2 regions of the Streptomyces sp. 3-6 genome follow, and region 2 is predicted to be linked to the other one. Evidence: riboswitches for the same ligand, from Rfam matches in the RefSeq annotation. Region 2 holds a riboswitch; the other holds the start of a gene.
The links. Region 2 has a riboswitch for cobalamin ahead of AC02VZ_RS04565 (energy-coupling factor ABC transporter permease). Riboswitches for the same ligand answer to the same signal wherever they lie in the genome.
Positions count from the first base shown of each region.

Region 1: linked by a shared signal. The riboswitch ahead of AC02VZ_RS11935 (ribonucleoside-diphosphate reductase subunit alpha) and the one ahead of AC02VZ_RS04565 (energy-coupling factor ABC transporter permease) in region 2 are both predicted to bind cobalamin.

Region 1 is NZ_JBWHZP010000007.1:73,129-83,151, forward strand. It holds gene nagB (glucosamine-6-phosphate deaminase) at 406-1,191, shown strand; gene AC02VZ_RS11915 (GntR family transcriptional regulator) at 1,486-2,250, shown strand; gene AC02VZ_RS11920 (DUF3311 domain-containing protein) at 2,454-2,744, shown strand; gene mctP (monocarboxylate uptake permease MctP) at 2,741-4,369, shown strand; gene AC02VZ_RS11930 (GNAT family N-acetyltransferase) at 4,447-4,968, shown strand; cobalamin riboswitch at 5,036-5,176, shown strand; gene AC02VZ_RS11935 (ribonucleoside-diphosphate reductase subunit alpha) at 5,302-7,677, shown strand; gene AC02VZ_RS11940 (ribonucleotide-diphosphate reductase subunit beta) at 7,677-8,696, shown strand; gene AC02VZ_RS11945 (hypothetical protein) at 8,863-9,099, opposite strand; gene AC02VZ_RS11950 (helix-turn-helix domain-containing protein) at 9,193-10,023, shown strand, end outside.
Region 2 is NZ_JBWHZP010000002.1:67,699-77,721, reverse strand. It holds gene AC02VZ_RS04590 (ABC transporter ATP-binding protein) at 1-680, opposite strand, end outside; gene AC02VZ_RS04585 (ABC transporter ATP-binding protein) at 673-1,650, opposite strand; gene AC02VZ_RS04580 (ABC transporter permease) at 1,647-2,543, opposite strand; gene AC02VZ_RS04575 (ABC transporter permease) at 2,549-3,517, opposite strand; gene AC02VZ_RS04570 (ABC transporter substrate-binding protein) at 3,538-5,127, opposite strand; cobalamin riboswitch at 5,312-5,493, shown strand; gene AC02VZ_RS04565 (energy-coupling factor ABC transporter permease) at 5,524-6,306, shown strand; gene AC02VZ_RS04560 (energy-coupling factor ABC transporter substrate-binding protein) at 6,303-6,728, shown strand; gene cbiQ (cobalt ECF transporter T component CbiQ) at 6,735-7,484, shown strand; partial or broken gene AC02VZ_RS04550 (energy-coupling factor ABC transporter ATP-binding protein) at 7,481-8,305, shown strand; gene AC02VZ_RS04545 (SGNH/GDSL hydrolase family protein) at 8,547-9,341, opposite strand; gene AC02VZ_RS04540 (DNA repair ATPase) at 9,677-10,023, opposite strand, start outside.

The DNA of each region.
Region 1 (10,023 bases), on a different contig from region 2:
GGTCGCCGTGATCGATCATCCCATTGTGGACTAGACCACTCGTCGTGTCCATGCGCGGGAGACTGTTTGTTCGATCGCCGGGTCCGGTCGTCGCGACGGCCGCGCACCACCGCGGGCGTCCACCGTGCAGCCTAACCCGTACCGCCCCGCCGGCGGACCGGCCGGCCGGTGGGGGGGCGTGGCGGGGCGGGCGACGACGGGGGTCCGCGGGGACGCCCGCGCACCTCGCCCGCCCGGGAGGCCGGGGAAGCCGGGCGCGGGAGCGGCGGGCTTCCCGACCCGTGGACCGGTTCGCGCGGGAGGGGGTCACGTCGTACCCTGGTAAGTTCCAATTGGTCTAAACCACCAGGGATCCCCGGGGATCCCGTCCCAGTCGAGTCCTTCTCTCAGATCGGCAGGCCCAGCGTGGAAGTTGTCATCGTTCCGGACGCCAAGGCCGGCGGCGAACTCGTCGCCGACGCCATGGCGCAGCTCCTTCGGCGCAAGCCGGACGCCCTGCTCGGCGTGGCCACCGGTTCGACGCCGTTGCCCGTCTACCAGGCGCTCGCGGCCCAGGTGCGCTCCGGCGCAGTGGACACCTCCCGGGCCCGCGTCGCGCAGCTGGACGAGTACGTGGGGCTGCCCGCCGACCACCCGGAGTCCTACCGCTCGGTGCTGCGGCGCGAGGTCCTGGAGCCGCTCGGCATCGCCCCCGCCTCCTTCATGGGGCCGGACGGCACCGCCGAGGACGTCCAGGCCGCGTGCGACACCTACGACCGGCAGCTGGGCGAGGCCGGCGGCGTCGACCTGCAGCTGCTCGGGATCGGGACGGACGGGCACATCGGGTTCAACGAGCCCTGCTCCTCGCTCGTCTCCCGCACCCGGATCAAGACGCTGACCGAACAGACCCGCAAGGACAACGCGCGCTTCTTCGACGGGGACGTCGAGCAGGTGCCCCACCACGTCATCACCCAGGGCATCGGCACCATCCTGGAAGCCCGCCACCTGGTGCTGCTCGCCACCGGCGCGGGCAAGGCGGACGCGGTCGCGGCGACCGTGGAGGGCCCGGTCGCGGCGGTCTGCCCGGCCTCCGCGCTGCAGATGCACCCGCACGCCACGGTGGTCGTCGACGAGGCGGCGGCGGCCAAGCTGGAGCACGCCGACTACTTCCGGTACACCTTCGCCCACAAGCCGGACTGGCAGGGCATCTGATCCGGCCCCGAGCCACCGTCCCGGCCCGGGCGGGCGTCCCCGCGCTCCCCGGGCCGGGCACCGGGTCCAGGCACCGGCGATCCCTGGCCACGCGCCGGTGCTTCCCGGCCACGGGGGCGTGGTACCGCTCCCCCGGCGCCGCCGTGGTGGCCTAGACCAGCATCCGGTCCCGGCGGTATACAGAGGGGATCACGGACCGTACGGGCCCATCCCCGCCCCGAGCCGTGCCACGATGTGAGCCGCGGCCGATGGGGATGTCGGTCGCTTCGGCACCGGTAGCCGGGAAGGCAGAGCATGAGCACCGACGTCAGCAGTGCGGAGAACGAGGGTGGGACTACGGTCCGTACGGCGCGGGTGCCCAAGTACTACCGGCTGAAGAAGCACCTGCTCGACATGACCGAGACGGCGCCCCCCGGCACCGCGGTCCCGCCCGAACGCACCCTGGCCGCGGAGTTCGACACCTCGCGCACCACCGTGCGCCAGGCCCTCCAGGAGTTGGTGGTCGAGGGCCGGCTGGAGCGCATCCAGGGCAAGGGCACCTTCGTCGCCAAGCCCAAGGTCTCGCAGGCGCTGCAGCTCACCTCCTACACGGAGGACATGCGGGCGCAGGGCCTGGAGCCGACCTCGCAGCTGCTGGACATCGGCTACATCACGGCCGACGACCGGCTCGCGGGCCTGCTGGACATCGCGCCCGGCGGGCGGGTGCTGCGCATCGAGCGGCTGCGCATGGCCAACGGCGAGCCGATGGCCATCGAGACCACCCACCTGTCCGCCAAGCGCTTCCCGGCGCTGCGCCGCAGCCTGGCCAAGTACACGTCCCTCTACACCGCCCTCGCGGAGGTGTACGACGTCCACCTCGCGGAGGCCGAGGAGACCATCGAGACCTCGCTCGCCACCCCGCGCGAGGCAGGTCTGCTGGGCACCGACGTGGGCCTGCCGATGCTGATGCTCTCGCGGCACTCGCGGGACCGGGACGGGCAGCCGGTGGAGTGGGTGCGGTCGGTGTACCGGGGTGACCGGTACAAGTTCGTCGCCCGCCTCAAGCGGCCCCAGGAGTGAGCCCCGCCGGGTCCCGCGGTCCCTCGTTCGGGTCACGGACAGACCCGTCGCAACCGGGTGGTTGACAGGTTTTCCGTTGCTGTTGCCTTGCGGTTGGGCCGCGTTGGGATACCGCTGTCCGCGACGAGGGTCACGGCTCCGTCATCTCGCCCCTAGATTTCCTGCGCACCGACGCCGGAGATCAGTGAGGGGACGAACAGCCGATGTCGAAAGCCCCGGAAGAACCGTCCGCAGTCCCGGAAGCACCGCCCGCGGAGCCCGTGGTGACGCCCGCACGCGTCGTCATCGCCCTCTGCCTGGGCGCACCGTTCGTGGCGATGCTGTGGGTCGGCTCGTACGCCAGGACCGAGCCCGTCCTCATCGGCATCCCGTTCTTCTACTGGTACCAGATGCTGTGGGTGCTGCTGTCCACGGCGCTGACGATGGTCGCGTACCAGCTGTGGAAGCGTGACCAGCGCGCCCGCCGCGCCCGGAAGGGGGGTGCGCAGCGGTGAACGACGGCGTGAACGGCGTGGCCCTCGCCGTCTTCCTCTTCTTCTTCGTCCTGGTCACGGCCATGGGCTTCCTGGCCGCCCGCTGGCGCAGGGCCGAGAACGAGCACAGCCTCGACGAATGGGGCCTGGGCGGCCGGTCGTTCGGCACCTGGGTGACCTGGTTCCTGCTCGGCGGGGACCTGTACACCGCGTACACCTTCGTGGCCGTCCCGGCGGCGATCTACGCGGCGGGCGCGGCGGGCTTCTTCGCGGTGCCGTACACGATCCTGGTGTACCCGCTGATCTTCACCTTCCTGCCCCGCCTGTGGTCGGTGTCGCACCGGCACGGCTACGTGACGACCTCGGACTTCGTGCGCGGCCGGTTCGGCTCCAAGGGGCTGTCGCTGGCGGTCGCCCTGACCGGCATCCTGGCGACCATGCCGTACATCGCGCTCCAGCTGGTCGGCATCCAGGCCGTGCTGGACGTGATGGGCATCGGCGGCGGCGAGCACACCAACTGGTTCGTCAAGGACCTGCCGCTGCTGATCGCGTTCGGCGTCCTGGCGGCCTACACCTACTCGTCGGGCCTGCGGGCGCCGGCGCTGATCGCGTTCGTGAAGGACACGCTGATCTACCTCGTCATCGCGGTGGCGATCATCTACATCCCGATCAAGCTGGGCGGCTTCGACGAGATCTTCGCCGAGGCGGGCGCGGCCTTCGACGAGACCAACCCCGCGACGGGGGCCCCGCGCGGGGCGCTGGTGCCCGGGGACGCGGGTCAGTGGACGTACGCGACGCTGGCGCTGGGGTCGGCGCTCGCGCTGTTCATGTACCCGCACTCGATCACCGCGACGCTGTCCTCGCGCAGCCGGGAGGTGATCCGCCGCAACACCACGATCCTGCCGCTGTACTCGCTCATGCTGGGCCTGCTCGCGCTGCTGGGCTTCATGGCGATCGCGGCCGGGGTCTCGGTGCAGAACGGCCAGCTGGCGATCCCGCAGCTGTTCGAGGACATGTTCCCTGACTGGTTCGCGGGGGTGGCCTTCGCGGCGATCGGCATCGGGGCGCTGGTGCCGGCGGCGATCATGTCGATCGCGGCGGCGAACCTGTTCACCCGCAACATCTACAAGGACTTCATCCGGCCGGACGCGACCCCCGCCCAGGAGACCAAGGTCTCCAAGATCGTGTCGCTGCTGGTGAAGGTGGGCGCGCTGGCCTTCGTGCTGACCATGGACAAGACGGTGGCGATCAACTTCCAGCTGCTCGGCGGAATCTGGATCCTGCAGACCTTCCCGGCACTGGTGGGCGGTCTGTTCACCCGGTGGTTCCACCGCTGGGCGCTGCTCGGCGGCTGGGCGGTCGGCATGGTCTACGGCACGGTCGCCGCGTACGGGGTGGCGTCGCCGACGCAGAAGCACTTCGGGGGTTCGGCGAAGGAGATCCCGGGCATCGGCGAGATCGGCTACATCGGCCTCACCGCGTTCGTGATCAACGTGGTGGTGACCGTGGTGCTGACGTTCGTGCTGCGGGCCCTCAAGGCGCCCGAGGGCATCGACGAGACGCGGCCGCAGGACTACACGGCGGACGCGGGCGACCCGGGCGTCGCCGTGGAGCTCCCGCCGGCGACGGCGGGCAGCGCGCACTGACGCCCCCGGGGACGGGACGGCGGGCCGACGGTGGAGAACCTGCGGCCCGCCGTCCCCTGCCGGGGCAGACTCGACCCATGGACATCACCATCCGTCACGCCCTGCCCGCCGAGTACCCGACGCTCGGCGCGATCACCGCCCGCGCCTATCTCGACGACGGGCTCCTCGACTTCGGGGAGAGCGACGCGTATCTGGGCGAGCTGAGCAATGTCGCGAAGCGGGCCGCCGCCGCCGAGGTGCTGGTCGCCGTGGAGGGCGGCCCACCGCCCGGCGGGCGGGTGCTGGGCGGGGTGACGTTCGTGCCGCGCGGCGGGCCGATGGCGGACCTGGCCGGGTCCGGCGAGGCGGAGATCAGGATGCTGGCGGTCGACCGGACCGCCCGGGGGCGGGGCACCGGCGAGGCCCTGGTGCGGGCGTGCGTGGACCGGGCGCGGGCCCTGGAGGGCTGCGTGCGGGTCGTGCTGTCGACCCAGCGCAGTATGCACGCGGCGCACCGGATCTACGAGCGACTGGGCTTCGTCCGCGCCCCGCACCGGGACTGGAACCCGCTCCCGCACGTGGACGACATCCAGCTGCTGTCCTACGAGCTGACGCTGTGACACGGACGCGCTGACGCCGGGCGCGCCACAAGATATGGGGCTGTCGGCAACGCCCGGCACAAGATGTATGCTCGTGCTCGCTGTCGCCGCAGGGGAATCCGGTGCGAATCCGGAACTGTCCCGCAACGGTGTACTTGTGCGTGTTCGCGTCCCCACGCGTCCCCGCACGGGCTTCAGTCCGAGGACCTGCCGACAGTGCGCCCGGCCGTCCGGCCCGGGTGCTCCGACGTCCGGGCCTCGCGGAATGGGCCGGTGGACGCACGACGCCGTGCGCGTCCCGTGCTGCCCCCTGCCCTCGACGAGGCCCCGTGCCGAGCGAGGGAGAGCCCCCACGTGACCATCGCGCCAGCGGATCCGGTCTCAGCCAGCGACGTACCCCCGGAGGGCGACGGCCCGGGTGCCGCGCTGCTGCGCACCCTGACCGGTCTGACCGCCGACCTCCCCGACGCCGACCCCGGCCGGGTGGCCGCCGCCGCCCTGCGCGGCCGGTCCGCCCGGGCGGACGAGGCGGAGCTGCGGGAGCTGGCCACCGAGGCCGCCGCCGGGCTCATCTCCGAGGATCCGGCCTACTCCCGCCTCGCCGCCCGGCTGCTGACGCTCGCCATCCGCGAGGAGGCCGCCTCGCAGGGCGTCACCTCGTTCTCCTCCTCCGTGGCGACCGGGCACCGCGAGGGGCTCGTCGCCGACCGGACGGCCGACTTCGTCCGGCGGCACGCGGAGCGGCTGGACGCGCTGATCGACACCGGCGCGGACGACCGCTTCGGCTACTTCGGGCTGCGCACCCTGCACAGCCGCTACCTGCTCCGGCACCCGATCACCCGCCGGGTCGTGGAGACCCCGCAGCACTTCCTGCTGCGCGTCGCCTCCGGACTGGCCGAGGACGACGGCGACCGCTCGGTGGACGAGGTGGCCGCGCTGTACGGGCTGATGAGCCGCCTGGACTACCTGCCCTCCTCCCCCACCCTGTTCAACTCCGGTACGCGGCACCCGCAGATGTCGTCCTGCTACCTGCTGGACTCCCCCCGGGACGAGCTGGACTCGATCTACGACCGCTACCACCAGGTGGCCCGCCTGTCCAAGCATGCGGGCGGGATCGGCCTGGCCTACTCCCGCATCCGCGCCCGGGGTTCGCTGATCCGCGGCACCAACGGGCACTCCAACGGCATCGTGCCGTTCCTGAAGACGCTGGACGCCTCGGTCGCCGCGGTGAACCAGGGCGGGCGGCGCAAGGGCGCGGCGGCGGTCTACCTGGAGACCTGGCACGCCGACATCGAGGAGTTCCTGGAGCTGCGCGACAACACCGGGGAGGACGCCCGCCGGACGCACAACCTGAACCTGGCGCACTGGGTGCCGGACGAGTTCATGCGCCGGGTGGACGCCGACGCCCCGTGGTCGCTGTTCTCCCCGGTGGACGTGCCGGAGCTGGTGGACCTGTGGGGCGAGGAGTTCGACGCCGCCTACCGCGCCGCCGAGGCAAAGGGACTGGCCCGCCGGACCCTGCCCGCCCGGGAGCTGTACGGCCGGATGATGCGCACCCTGGCGCAGACCGGCAACGGCTGGATGACCTTCAAGGACGCCGCCAACCGCACCGCCAACCAGACGGCCACGCCCGGGCACGTCATCCACTCCTCCAACCTGTGCACGGAGATCCTGGAGGTCACCGACGACGGGGAGACGGCGGTCTGCAACCTGGGGTCGGTCAACCTGGGCGCGTTCGTCGACCCGGAGGCCGGTGACCTCGACTGGGAGCGGCTGGACGCGACCGTGCGCACGGCCGTCACCTTCCTGGACCGGGTGGTGGACATCAACTTCTACCCGACCGAGCAGGCGGAGCGCTCCAACGCCCGCTGGCGCCCGGTGGGGCTGGGGGCCATGGGCCTGCAGGACGTGTTCTTCCGGCTCCGGCTGCCCTTCGACTCCCCCGAGGCGCGGGCGCTGTCCACCCGGATCGCCGAGCGGATCATGCTGGCCGCCTACGAGACCTCCGCGGACCTCGCGGAGCGCAACAGCCCGCTGCCGGCCTGGGAGCACACCCGGACCGCCCGGGGCGTGCTGCACCCCGACCACTACGCGACCGACCTGGCCTGGCCCGAGCGGTGGGCGGCGCTGCGCCAGCGGATCGCGCGGACCGGCATGCGCAACGCGCTGCTGCTGGCCATCGCGCCCACCGCCACCATCGCCTCGATCGCGGGCGTCTACGAGTGCATCGAGCCGCAGGTGTCCAACCTGTTCAAGCGCGAGACGCTGTCGGGCGAGTTCCTCCAGGTCAACTCCTACCTGGTGGACGACCTCAAGCGGCTCGGCGTGTGGGACGCGCGCACGCGTGAGGCGCTGCGCGAGGCGGGCGGGTCGGTGCAGGGCTTCGCCTGGATCCCGGAGGAGGTGCGCCGGCTCTACCGCACGGCGTGGGAGATCCCGCAGCGCGCGCTGATCGACATGGCCGCCGCCCGCACCCCGTTCCTGGACCAGGCACAGTCGCTGAACCTGTTCCTGGAGACGCCGACCATCGGGAAGCTGTCCTCGATGTACGCGTACGCCTGGAAGCAGGGGTTGAAGACCACGTACTACCTGCGGTCGCGTCCGGCGACCCGCATCGCCCGCGCCGCCCGGGCCCAGACCCCGGCGGCCGTGCCCGTCCCGCAGGCGGCCCCCGACGACGCCGTCGCCTGCTCCCTGGAAAACCCCGAGTCCTGCGAGGCCTGCCAGTGATGTCCAGCACCACCCGTACCCAGAACCTGCTCGACCCGGGCTTCGAACTGACGCTGCGTCCCATGCGCTACCCCGACTTCTACGAGCGCTACCGGGACGCCATCAAGAACACCTGGCATGTGGAGGAGGTCGACCTGCACTCCGACGTGGCCGACCTGGCGAAGCTCAGCCCGTCCGAGCAGCACCTCATCGGGCGGCTGGTGGCCTTCTTCGCCACCGGTGACTCGATCGTCGCGAACAACCTGGTGCTGACGCTGTACAAGCACATCAACTCCCCCGAGGCCCGGCTGTACCTGTCCCGGCAGCTGTTCGAGGAGGCGGTGCACGTCCAGTTCTACCTGACCCTGCTGGACACCTACCTGCCCGACCCGGACGACCGGGCGGCGGCCTTCGCCGCGGTGGAGAACATCCCGTCCATCCGGGAGAAGGCCGAGTTCTGCTTCACGTGGATGGACTCGGTGGAGAAGCTGGAGCGGCTGGAGACCCGGGCGGACCGCCGGCGGTTCCTGCTGAACCTGATCTGCTTCGCGGCCTGCATCGAGGGCCTGTTCTTCTACGGGGCCTTCGCCTACGTGTACTGGTTCCGCAGCCGCGGCCTGCTGCACGGGCTGGCGACCGGGACGAACTGGGTGTTCCGCGACGAGACGATGCACATGTCGTTCGCCTTCGACGTGGTGGACACCGTCCGCAAGGAGGAGCCCGGCCTGTTCGACGAGGAGCTGGGGCAGCAGGTCACCGACATGCTCCGCGAGGCGGTGGAGGCGGAGCTGCAGTTCGCGCGGGACCTGTGCGGGGACGGACTGCCCGGCATGAACACCGAGTCGATGCGCCAGTACCTGGAGTGCGTCGCGGACCAGCGGCTGACCCGGCTGGGCTTCGCGCCGATGTACGGCTCGGAGAACCCGTTCTCGTTCATGGAGCTCCAGGGCGTCCAGGAGCTGACCAACTTCTTCGAGCGGCGGCCGTCCGCCTACCAGGTGGCGGTGGAGGGCACGGTCGACCTGGACGAGGACTTCTAGTCCCCCGACCGGCACCGGTGTCCTGTCGTCCGGTCCCCGTCGGACCGGACGGCCCGGACGGCCCGGCCAGTTGAGTCCGGCCCGGACGGGACGACAGGTTCCCGGGGCCCGCCGGGCCGTACCCGGCGGGCCGTGCGGCCCCGCTCCGGCGGGGTGCCGCCCCGGGTCACGCCGCTCGCGTGGTGTGGTGCGGGGCGGTGCTCCGCGCCGGGGCGGACCGGTCCGCCGGCACGGACCGCAGGGCGGGGGCGCGGCGGGGCAGGGGTGCGGTCTCGGCCTGCCGGATCTGGCGGTCGATCCGCCGGTCGCGCACGATGCCGAACACGGCGGGCAGGATCATCAGCGCGAACAGTCCGAGGACGAAGAGCATTCCGATCAGTGCTTGCGTCTGTGTCGTATCCATAGACATCAGTCTCGCCGGTTACGGTCCTTACCAACAGTGGCAGGGCTGCCGCGCACCCTCGATTTACTGCCACTCGCGCGGCAGACTGGTGCCATGCTCCGGAATGTGGCCGTCGTCCTCCTCGACGGCGTGAACCCCTTCGAACTCGGCGTGGTCTGCGAGGTCTTCGGCACCGACCGCACCGACGAGGGCCTGCCCGCCTACGACTTCGCGGTCGCCTCCGCCGAAGGCCCGGTGCTGCGCACCGAGGCGGGCTTCGCGATCCGGGTCGACCACGGCCTGGAACGCCTGGAGAGCGCCGACCTCATCGCGGTCCCCGCGGGACGCGGTTTCGACGCCCGGTCCTTCCCTCCCGAGCTGCTGGACGCGCTGCGCCGCGGGGTGGAACGCGGCGCCCGGGTGGCCAGCGTCTGCTCGGGGGTCTTCGTCCTCGCCGCGGCCGGACTGCTCGACGGGCGCCGCGCCACGGTGCACTGGCGCCACGCCGACGAGCTGAAGCGGCAGTACCCGCACCTGACGGTGGAGCCGGACGTGCTCTACGTCGACGAGGGCCCGGTGATCACCTCCGCCGGGACGGCCGCCGGCATCGACGCCTGCCTGCACCTGGTGCGCAAGGAGCACGGCTCGGAGGTCGCCAACCGGATCGCCCGGCGCATGGTGGTGCCGCCGCACCGCGACGGCGGCCAGGCCCAGTACATCGAGCGCCCGGTGCCGCCCGCGGGCGGGGACACCGTCTCGGACGTGCTGGTGTGGCTGCAGGAGCACCTCGACGAGGAGGTCACCGTCGAACAGCTCGCGGCCCGCGCGCTGATGTCGCCGCGGACCTTCGCCCGCCGGTTCCAGCAGGAGACCGGCACCACGCCCTACCGCTGGGTCCTGGGCCAGCGGGTGCTGCTGGCCCAGCGCCTGCTGGAGGGGACCGAC
Region 2 (10,023 bases):
AGCGCCCCGGCCCCCGCCGCCGAGGGGGCGGTCACGGTGTCCCAGTGCACCGTGCGGTCGCACCAGCGGTCGAGCAGGATCTGGTCGTGGCCGACGGCGAGCAGTGCGGCGCCGGTCGCCGCGCGGTAGTCCTCGACCACGGCGACCAGCGCGGCCGTGGTGGAGGCGTCCAGCATCGCGGTCATCTCGTCGCAGATGAGCAGGCGCGGGGTGAGCACCAGCGCGCGGGCGAGGCAGGCGCGTTGCAGCTGGCCGTCGCTGACCTCGTGGGGGCGGCGGGTGAGCAGGTCGGGGGTGAGGCCGACGGTCTCGGCGAGTTCGGGGACCCGGTCGGGGATCTCGTCGCGGCGGCCGGTGGCGCGCAGCGGTTCGGCGATCAGGTCGGTCAGGCGCAGCCGGGGGTCGGCGGAGAGCCGGGGCTGCTGGAAGACGACGCCGAAGGCGGTGCGGGCGGCGCGCGGGGCGCGGTGGCGCCAGTGCCGTACGGGGGCGCCGTCGAGGAGGACGGTCCCGGCGTCGGGGCGGTGCAGCAGGGCGGCGACCCGGGCGAGGGTGGACTTGCCGCAGCCGCTGGGGCCGAGCAGGCCGACGGACTCGCCCGCGGTGACGGTGAGGGAGGCCCCCCGGACGACGGGGGCGCGGCGGTCGTAGCCGGCGGTGACGGTGCGCAGTTCAAGCACGGGCGTCCTCCGGGGTGCGGGCCGGGACCGGGTGGTGGCAGGCGACCGACGCGGTCAGGGCCGGGACGGTGGCGCAGGCCGGGGTGGCGCGGTCGCAGCGGGGGGCGAAGGCACAGCCGTCGGGGAGGCTGCCGAGTTCGGGGGGCAGGCCGGGGATGGGGGTGAAGGCGCGCTCGGGGAGGGCGTCCAGGAGGCCGCGGCTGTAGGGGTGGCGGGGTCCGGGTGTGCCGAAGAACGTGTCGGCCGGGGTGAGTTCGACGATGCGTCCCGCGTACATGACGGCGACCCGGTCGGCGATGCGGGCGGCGGCGGCCAGGTCGTGGGTGATCATCAGCAGGGCGCGGCCCTGTGCGGCGTCGACGTGGCGGCGCAGTTCGTCGACGGTGCGCTCGACCAGGTCGCGGTCGAGGCCGGTGGTGGGTTCATCGGCGAGCAGCAGGGGCGCGTCACCGATCAGTGCGAGGGCGGTGGCGGCGCGCTGGGCGAGGCCGCCGGAGAGTTCGTGCGGGTGGCGGTCGAGGTGGTCGGCGGGGAACGCGGCGCGGGCGGCGGCCTGCTCGGCGGCCGTGCGCAGGGCGGCCCGGCCGCGGACGCCTTTGAGTTCGGCGACCGTCTCCTCCACCTGGGAGCGGATGGTGCGGACGGGGGTGAGGTGGGCGGCGGGGCTCTGCGGGACGAGGCCGATGCGGCGGCCGCGGACGCGGCCGGCCAGGGTGGCCTCGTCGGCGGTGAGCAGGTCGAGGTCGTCGAGGTGGGCGTGGCCGGCGGTCCGGGCGTTGGCGGGGAGCAGGCCGAGGAGGGCGGAGGCGAGGACGGACTTGCCGCAGCCGCTCTCGCCGACCAGGGCGAGGCATTCGCCGGGGGCGACGTCGAAGTGGGCGTCGGTGACGGCGGGGACCTGGCGCCCGCCGGGCATCAGGAAGCGCACGGACAGGCCGCGGACGGACAGCACGGGGGGTGACGTGGTCACAGCGTGAGCTCCGATCGGCGGCGGGGGTTGATCCGTTCCCGCCAGACTCCGGCGAGGCCGGCGATGGCGAGGGTGGGGATGATCAGGAAGAGGCCGGGGAACAGGGTGGGCCACCACTGTCCGGCGAGCAGCGAGCCGCGGGCGCCCTGGATGAGGGTGCCGAGGCTGGCGGTGTGCGGGGGCAGGCCGAGGCCGAGGAAGGACAGGGCGCTCTCGTGCCACATGGCGTGCGGGACCATCAGCACGGCGGCGAGGCCGGCCTGGGGCAGGACGCCGGGCAGCAGGTGGCGCAGCGCGACCCGCCACCGGGAGGCGCCGCCGGACACGGCCGCGTCGATGTAGGGGCGGGAGCGCAGGGACAGCACCTCGGCGCGCACGATGCGGGCCGTGGACAGCCAGTGGGTGAGGGCGACGGAGATCACCACGGGCCAGACACCGGGCCGGAACATCGCCACGATGAAGATGCCGAGCAGCAGGTGCGGCACGGAGGCGATGGCGTCGACGACGCGCATGACGAGCCGGTCGACCCAGCCGCCGAGGGCGCCGGCGGTGGCGCCGACGGCGGTGCCGATGACGGTGGCGGTGAGCGCGGCGACCAGGCCGACGAGCAGGGAGACGCGCAGGCCGTAGACGCAGCGCAGCAGCAGGTCGCGGCCGACGTCGTCGGTGCCGAAGGGGTGGGACCAGCTGGGCGGCAGGAGTTTGGCGGAGAGGTCGACGGTCTGCTGGTCGAGCTGGGCCAGCGGCGGGACGAGCAGCACCGCGAGGACGGTCAGGGCGACCAGCGCGGCGGAGACGCGCAGCCGGAGGGTGTGGGTGGAGCGGCGGGCGGTGCCGCGCTCGCGCGGGCCGGGCCCGGGGAGGGGGGTCTTCTCCAGGGTGGTGTCAGCCATGGGGATCACATCTCATCCAGCTTCACCCTCGGGTCGGTGAGTCCGTACAGCAGGTCGGCGAGCAGGTTTCCGGCGAGGACGGCGGCGGTGGCGAGGGTGGTCAGCGCGGCCAGCAGCGGGAAGTCGACGGCGGTGGCGGCCTCGACGGTGGCCGCGGCGATGCCGGGCCAGCTGAAGACGGTCTCCACCAGCAGGGCGCCGGTGATGAGTTCGGGGACGCGGGAGCCGATCAGGGTGAGGACGGACAGCAGGCCGGAGCGCAGGGCGTGGCCGAGCAGGACGGTGCGTTCGGCGAGGCCGCGGGCCCGGGCGCCGCGCACGGGGTCCTCGGCGAGGGCGTCGCCGACACCCTGGCGGACGTAGAGCGTGAACCAGGGCAGCTGGGAGACGGCGAGGACGCCGGCGGGCAGCACGAGGTGGGTGGCGAGCTGTCCGGCGGTGACGTGGTCGCTGCCGGTGTCGGTGAGGCCGCCGGCCGGCAGGACGTCCAGTTTCAGGGCGAACAGCCAGATGGCGAGCAGGGCGATCCAGAAGACCGGGGCGGCCTCCAGGGAGTACGACACGGAGGTGATCGCCCGGTCGACGAGCGAGCCGGGGCGGCGGGCGGCCAGCACGCCGAGCAGGGTGCCGAGCAGGACGGCGACCACGAAGGCGACGGCGCACAGCAGCGTCGACCACAGCAGCCGTTCGCCGATGACCTCGGCGACCGGCTGGCGCATCACGGTGGACTGGCCGAGGTCTCCGGTGACGGCGGAGGTCAGCCAGTCCCACCAGCGGGCGGTGAGGGGGCGGTCGACGCCCAGGTTCTCGCGCAGCCGGTCCAGGGTCTCCTGGTCGGCGCCGAGGGCGGCGGTGCCGGCGTACGCCTTCACCGGGTCGAAGGGGGAGGCGGCGGCGAGGGCGAACGCGCCGAAGGTGACGACGAGGAGCACGGGCACGGCGAACAGGGCCCGCCGTGCCGCGAGCCGTCCCATCGCCGCCCAGGGCAGGGTGCTCACTTCTTGGGCGTCCAGTCCTCGACGTTCCACCAGGGGCCGCTGGCGAAGCCGTGCTCGTGCGGTTCGGTCTGGGTGGTCAGGCCGTCCCAGTCGTCGTCGAGGACGTAGAGGTGGTCGATGTGGGTGAGGAAGGTGTAGCCGGGGTTCTTCACCAGGGCGCGCTGGAGGTCGTCGTAGGCGGCCTCGCGCTCGGCCCGGACGCGGGTGCGGCGGCCGGCGTCGAGCGCCTTGTCCACGGCCGGGTCGTCGTAGCGGGCCATGTTGTTGAAGCCGTCACCGGCCAGGGAGGAGTGCAGCAGGGTGTACAGGCCGAAGTCGGGGTCGCCGACGCTGCCGAAGCCGGCGAGGACGGCGTCCCGCTTCATGCGGGGCTCGATGACCTCCCAGGTCCCGCTCTCGACCGTGACGTCGATGCCGGCCTGCTTGGCGTCGGAGGCGTAGGCGAGGGCGTGGTCCTGGCGGACCTTGTCGCCGGAGGGGTAGTAGAGGGTGAACGCGGCGCGGCGGCCGTCCTTGGCGCGGATGCCGTCCTTGCCGGGCTTCCAGCCGGCGTCGTCGAGGATCTTCTTGGCGCGGGCGAGGTCGCGCGGGCGCTCGACGTCCTCGGCGAACCAGGAGTCGTCGACGGGCAGGGGGCCGTAGGCGGGCCGGCCGGCGCCGTCGAGGATCTTGTCGACCATGGCCTTGCGGTCCACGGACAGGTCCAGGGCCCGGCGGATGGCGGTGTCGCGGGTGACGGGGTGCTCGGTGGGGAGGGTGACCGCGCGGAAGTCGTAGGAGGTGGCCCGGTACGTCCTGCGGTCGTCGTCCTTCTCGAAGGTGGCGGCGAGGTTGGGCGGCAGGGTCGCGCCGTCGAGGTCGCCGGAGCGCAGCCGGGTGGCGCGGACGTCGTCGTCGGCGATGATCGCCATGGTGAGCTTTGTCACCTCGGGGGCGCCGCCCCAGTAGTCCGGGTTGGCCTTGAAGGTGAGCTTCTCGCCCTTGCGCCAGTCGGTGAGGACGTACGGTCCGGTGCCGATCGGCCGGGTGTTGAAGGAGCCGGTGTTGGGGTCCTGCTTCCCGGCCACGTGCTCGGGGACGATGGGCAGCACGGTGCGGGAGGCGAAGGCCGCGTAGGGGTAGTCGAGGGTGAAGACGACCTTGTGGTCGCCGTCGGCCCGGACCTCCTTGATGGCGTCCAGTTCGCTCTTGGCGGTGTTGTTGGTCTTGTCGTCGAGCACCGTGCGGTAGGTGTAGACGACGTCCTCGCTGGTCAGCGGCTCGCCGTCACTGAACTTCACGTCGTCGCGGAGGGTGAAGGTGTAGGTGCGGCCGTCGTCGGCGACCTCGGGGAGGTCCTTGGCGAGGGCGGGCTGGAGGTTCATCTCCGCGTCGCGGGCCAGCAGCCCGTCGAAGATCTTGGAGTTGCCGTCCTTGCCGTAGCCGAGGAGCGGGTTCAGGGTGTCCGGCTCGGAGGGGACCCCGATCACCACGGCGTCGGCGGCTCCGCCGCCGTCCGCACCGCCGTTGCCCGGTGCCGAGCAGGCGGCGACCGTGCCCGCCATCACCGCGGCGACGGCGGCGCTCCGTACGCGTCGGGTCGTCATCGAACCTCACACTCCAGTTGACCGATAATCGTTGTTGCATATTAGTTGCAGCAAGGGGCTACCCGGTACCGGCTCCCCCCAGTCCCCGCACGCCCCCTCACTCCGGGGCGCGCGAAGCGGCCGGGGAGTGGGGGCGCCGTGCGTGCGCTCCCGGTGACCGCTTGTCACCGGACGGGAAAGGGCACTACTGTCGCCACGCCTTGGTGACGGGAAATCCGGTGCGACACCGGTGCGGCCCTCGCCACTGTGATCGGGAAGTCCTGCTCCGGCCCTCACGGGCGGCCACTGGGTCCTCGGACCCGGGAAGGCGGAGCACGGGCGGTGGTACCCGTCAGCCAGGAGACCGGCCAAGGCGCGTCAACCATCCACGAGGTGCTGGAGAGGGTCTGCTGAGCCATGCACATAGCCGAGGGTTTTCTGCCACCGGCGCACGCGGTCGCCTGGGGTGCCGTGTCGGCGCCGTTCGTCGTCCACGGAGCCCGGTCGCTCGTCCGTGAGGTCAGGAACCATCCCGAGAGCACCCTGCTCCTGGGCGCCTCCGGAGCGTTCACGTTCGTTCTGTCCGCGTTGAAACTGCCGTCGGTGACCGGCAGTTGCTCCCACCCCACGGGGACGGGACTCGGCGCCATCCTGTTCCGGCCGCCGGTCATGGCGGTCCTGGGCACCATCACCCTGCTGTTCCAGGCGCTGCTGCTCGCCCACGGCGGGCTGACCACGCTCGGCGCCAACGTCTTCTCGATGGCGGTCGTCGGACCGTGGGCCGGGTACGGCGTCTACCGGCTGCTGCGCCGCGCGGACGTGCCGCTGATGGGCGCGGTGTTCGCCGCCGCGTTCGTCGCCGACCTGTCGACGTACTGCGTGACCAGCGTGCAGCTGGCGCTCGCCTTCCCCGACCCGGCCGGCGGCTTCGCCGGCGCGCTCGGCACGTTCGGCACCGTCTTCGCCGTCACCCAGATCCCGCTGGCGGTCAGCGAGGGACTGCTCACCGTGCTGGTGATGCGCCTGCTGGTGCGCTCCAGCCGGGGCGAGCTGACCCGGCTCGGCGTGCTGGTGACGCGGGCCGGACGCGCGACGGCGGACTCCGCGGACCCGTCCCGCGCGTCCCACGCGTCCGGCCCGTCCGACGCCTCCGGCGCTCCCGGTGCCTCCGGCACGGCCTCCGGGGCGGTGACCCGATGAGCCGGAACGCCAGGATCAACACGCTGCTGCTGCTCGCCGTCGTCGTGCTCGCGGTGATCCCGCTGGTGTTCGGACTCGGCGACCACAAGGAGGAGCCCTTCGCCGGTGCGGACGCCGAGGCGGAGACGGCGATCACGGAGATCGACCCGGACTACGAACCGTGGTTCTCCCCGCTGTACGAACCCCCGTCCGGCGAGGTCGAGTCGGCCCTGTTCGCCCTCCAGGCGGCGATCGGCGCGGGCGTCCTCGCGTACTACTTCGGACTGCGGCGGGGCCGCCGGCAGGGCGAGGAGCGGGCGTCGGACCCCGGCTCGGCCCCCACGGCGACGGAGGCGGCGGCCGGGACCACGGCAGCCGGCCCGGGCGCGCGGGCGGAGCCGGTCCCCGGCCCCGGGGACGACGCCGGCGAGCGGCGGGTCTGATCCCGGGTGCTCCCGATCGACGCGGCGGCGCACAGCAGTCACTGGCGCCGCCGCCACCCCCTGGACAAAGCGGTACTGGGCCTCGGACTCACCGTGCTCGCGATCTCGCTGCCGCCCTGGCCGGGCGCGGCCCTGGTGCTGGTGACCGCCGTCGCCCTGCTGCTGGGCCCGGCCCGCGTGCCCGGCCGCCGGCTGTGGCGCGCCTACCGGGTGCCGCTGGCGTTCTGCGTCACCGGGGCGCTCCCGCTGCTGGTGCAGGTGGGCGGCTCCGCAGGGTTCCTCTCGCCCGCGGCCCACGGTCCGCAGCGGGCCGCGGAGGTGCTGCTGCGGACCTCGGCCGCCTCCCTCGGCGTGCTGCTGTTCGCCTTCACCACCCCGATGTCCGACCTGCTGCCCCGCCTGGTCCGGGCCGGGGTGCCGGCGCCGCTCGTCGACGTGGCGCTGGTGACGTACCGCATGAGCTTCCTGCTGCTCGACGCCGTCCGCCGGGTCCGTGAGGCGCAGGCCGCCCGGCTCGGGCACACCACCCGGGCCGCGACCTGGCGCTCGCTGGGCGGGCTCGGCGCCACCGCCTTCGTGCGTTCCTTCGACCGGGCGGCGCGGCTCCAGGCCGGGCTGGCCGGGCGCGGCTACGACGGCACCCTGCGCGTGCTGGTGCCCGAGGTGCGCGTCTCGGTGCCCTTCACGGCCGCTAGCCTGGCCCTGCTGGGGGCCCTCGCGGTCCTGGCCCTCGTCCTGGAAGGACCGCTGTCGTGAGCGCGCGCGAACTGGTGGCCCTGCGGGGCGCGTCCTTCGCCTACGAGGACGGTCCGGCCGTGCTCAGCGGCCTGGACTTCGCCGTCCGCGCGGGGCGTGCGCTGGCCCTGCTGGGACGCAACGGCAGCGGCAAGACCACCCTGATGCGCCTGCTCAGCGGCGGACTGCGCCCGCACACCGGGGAGTTGACGGTCCAGGGCCGGCCGGTGCGGTACGACCGGCCCGGGCTGACGCGGCTGCGGACGGCGGTGCAGCTGGTGGTGCAGGACCCGGACGACCAGCTGTTCGCCGCGTCCGTCGGGCAGGACGTGTCGTTCGGGCCGCTGAACCTCGGGCTGCCCGACGCGGAGGTGCGGCACCGGGTCGCCGAGGCGCTGGCCGCGCTGGACATCACCGCCCTGGCCGACCGGCCGACCCACCTGCTCTCCTACGGGCAGCGCAAACGGGCGGCGATCGCGGGGGCGGTGGCGATGCGGCCCCGGGTGCTGATCCTGGACGAGCCGACGGCCGGCCTGGACCCCGACGGGCAGGAACGCCTGCTCACCACGCTCGACGGGCTGCGCGCGGGCGGCACCACGGTGGTGATGGCCACCCACGACGTGGACCTGGCGCTGCGCTGGGCCGACGACGCGGCCCTGCTCACCCCCTCCGGCGTGCGCACCGGCCCGGTCGCCCGCCTGCTGGCCCGCACGGACCTCCTCGCCGCGGCCGGTCTGCGGCTGCCCTGGGGCGTGGCGGCCGGCCACGTCCTGCGGTCGCACGGCCTGTCGGCCGACGCCTCCGCGGGCCCGCGGACCCCGGAGGAACTGCTCGCCCTCGCCGCCGACGGGGGCGTGGCGGCCGAGGAGGCGATCCGTGGGGTGCGCGGGGCGCCGGACGCACCGGACGCGGCCGGAGCGGACGGGCCCGGGGACGGTACGCCGACGGCCTGTTCCCCGGAGGCGGAAGCTCCGGGGAACAGGCCGTCAGAAGGCCGGGGGCCGGCCGAACGGGCCGCGGACGACGGGGCGTCGGGCGAGCGCGACGCGGGCGGCGCGGGGCCCGGAGGCACCGGCCCGGGGTCTAGAGCGCCGAGCGGAAGGCGGGCAGGTAGCCGCTGGACTGGCCGACGGCCTTGGGGTGGTAGGAGTTGGTGACCGGCAGGGTCACGCTGTGCAACCAGGCGTCGCCGGAGCAGAGTTCGTGGCCGGTGAACTCGTCGACCACGCTGGAGTAGGAGAACCCGGCGTTGGCGGCCCGCTTGGCGATGACGCCGTTCAGGACGTCGGCCGCGTTGTTGATGGCGCCGCGCTCGGTCTCGGTGAGGCCGGCGATGCAGTTGCCGGACAGCTTGTAGAAGCGGGGGTAGCCGAGGACCACGACGTGCGCCTGCGGGGAGCGGGCGCGGATGCCGTTGTAGAGCGAGTCCAGCTTGCCGGGCAGGGAGCTCTGCATCTGGCCGACGGCGGTGTTGACGCGGCTGACGCAGGTGGCCTCGCTCTGCAGCACGCATGCCTGCATGACGTCCGCGAAGCCGATGTCGTTGCCGCCCGCCGAGACGCTGACGAGCGTGGTGGAGGAGGTCAGCGCACCCAGCTGGCCGCTGGAGACGGTGGAGGTCGTCGCGCCCGAACAGGCGACGAAGCGGAAGGAGGCCGGGGAGTTGGCGTTGGCCCACAGCTGCGGGTAGGCCTTGGTGCTCCGCTTGCAGTCACCGCTTTCGGAGGTGTAGCTGCCGGCGCCGACGCCGGAGGAGTAGGAGTCGCCGAGGGCGACGTAGTGCTGTCCGGCGGCCGCGGCGGGTTGCGCCAGGCCGAGAACGGTGGCGGCACCCAGCAGGAGGGTCGCCAGGGAAGCCGCGAGGGAACGCACTGACACGTGTATCCGCCCTTCACGCGCGTTGCTTGCACCGGTAGTTGAGGGAGCAAGCACGGTTGTAGCAGGCCGGGATACCGCGCGGTAACCGTCGCGCTGGAAGTCATCCGGAATGCCCCGAATACTGAGGTGCTCACATCAACTACGCGCGTGGATAAACCTCTGACGTGGGGTCTTGTCGTGGAGATCTGGGAGGACTTGAGGGTGTCCGCCGCGAGGCGTGGTCACCGGGCCCGGCCCCCGGGCGGCGCGCCCCGCCCGGCCCTGCCCCCGGGCGACCTGCCCCGGCGAACGCGCCACCCGGCCCCCGACCCCCGGGTGGCGCCCCGTCGCCCCGCTCAGCCCACCTCCGCCCGTCCCGCCCCGTTGGGGGGCGCGGTCAACGGGGGTGCCGGGGACGCGGGGTGCGTCGGCGGGCCGGCGAGGAGGCGGCGGGGGTCGGCCGCGCGGGTGATGGCGGTCTCGACGGCGGCGATCCGCTCCCCCAGCACCGCCAGGGCGGCGATGGCGCGGGTCAGCGCGTCGTCGTCCGGGCCGCCCAGGGTGCTGGTGCGGACGTGGGCGGCCTTCACCTCGGCCCAGCGGTCGGCCTGCGCCGGGGTGAGCGTGCCGCGCAGTTCGGCCAGCTTGAGCAGGTTCGCCTCGGCGCCGGTGGTGAGGGTCTGCGCCTCGGCCGTGTAGTGGT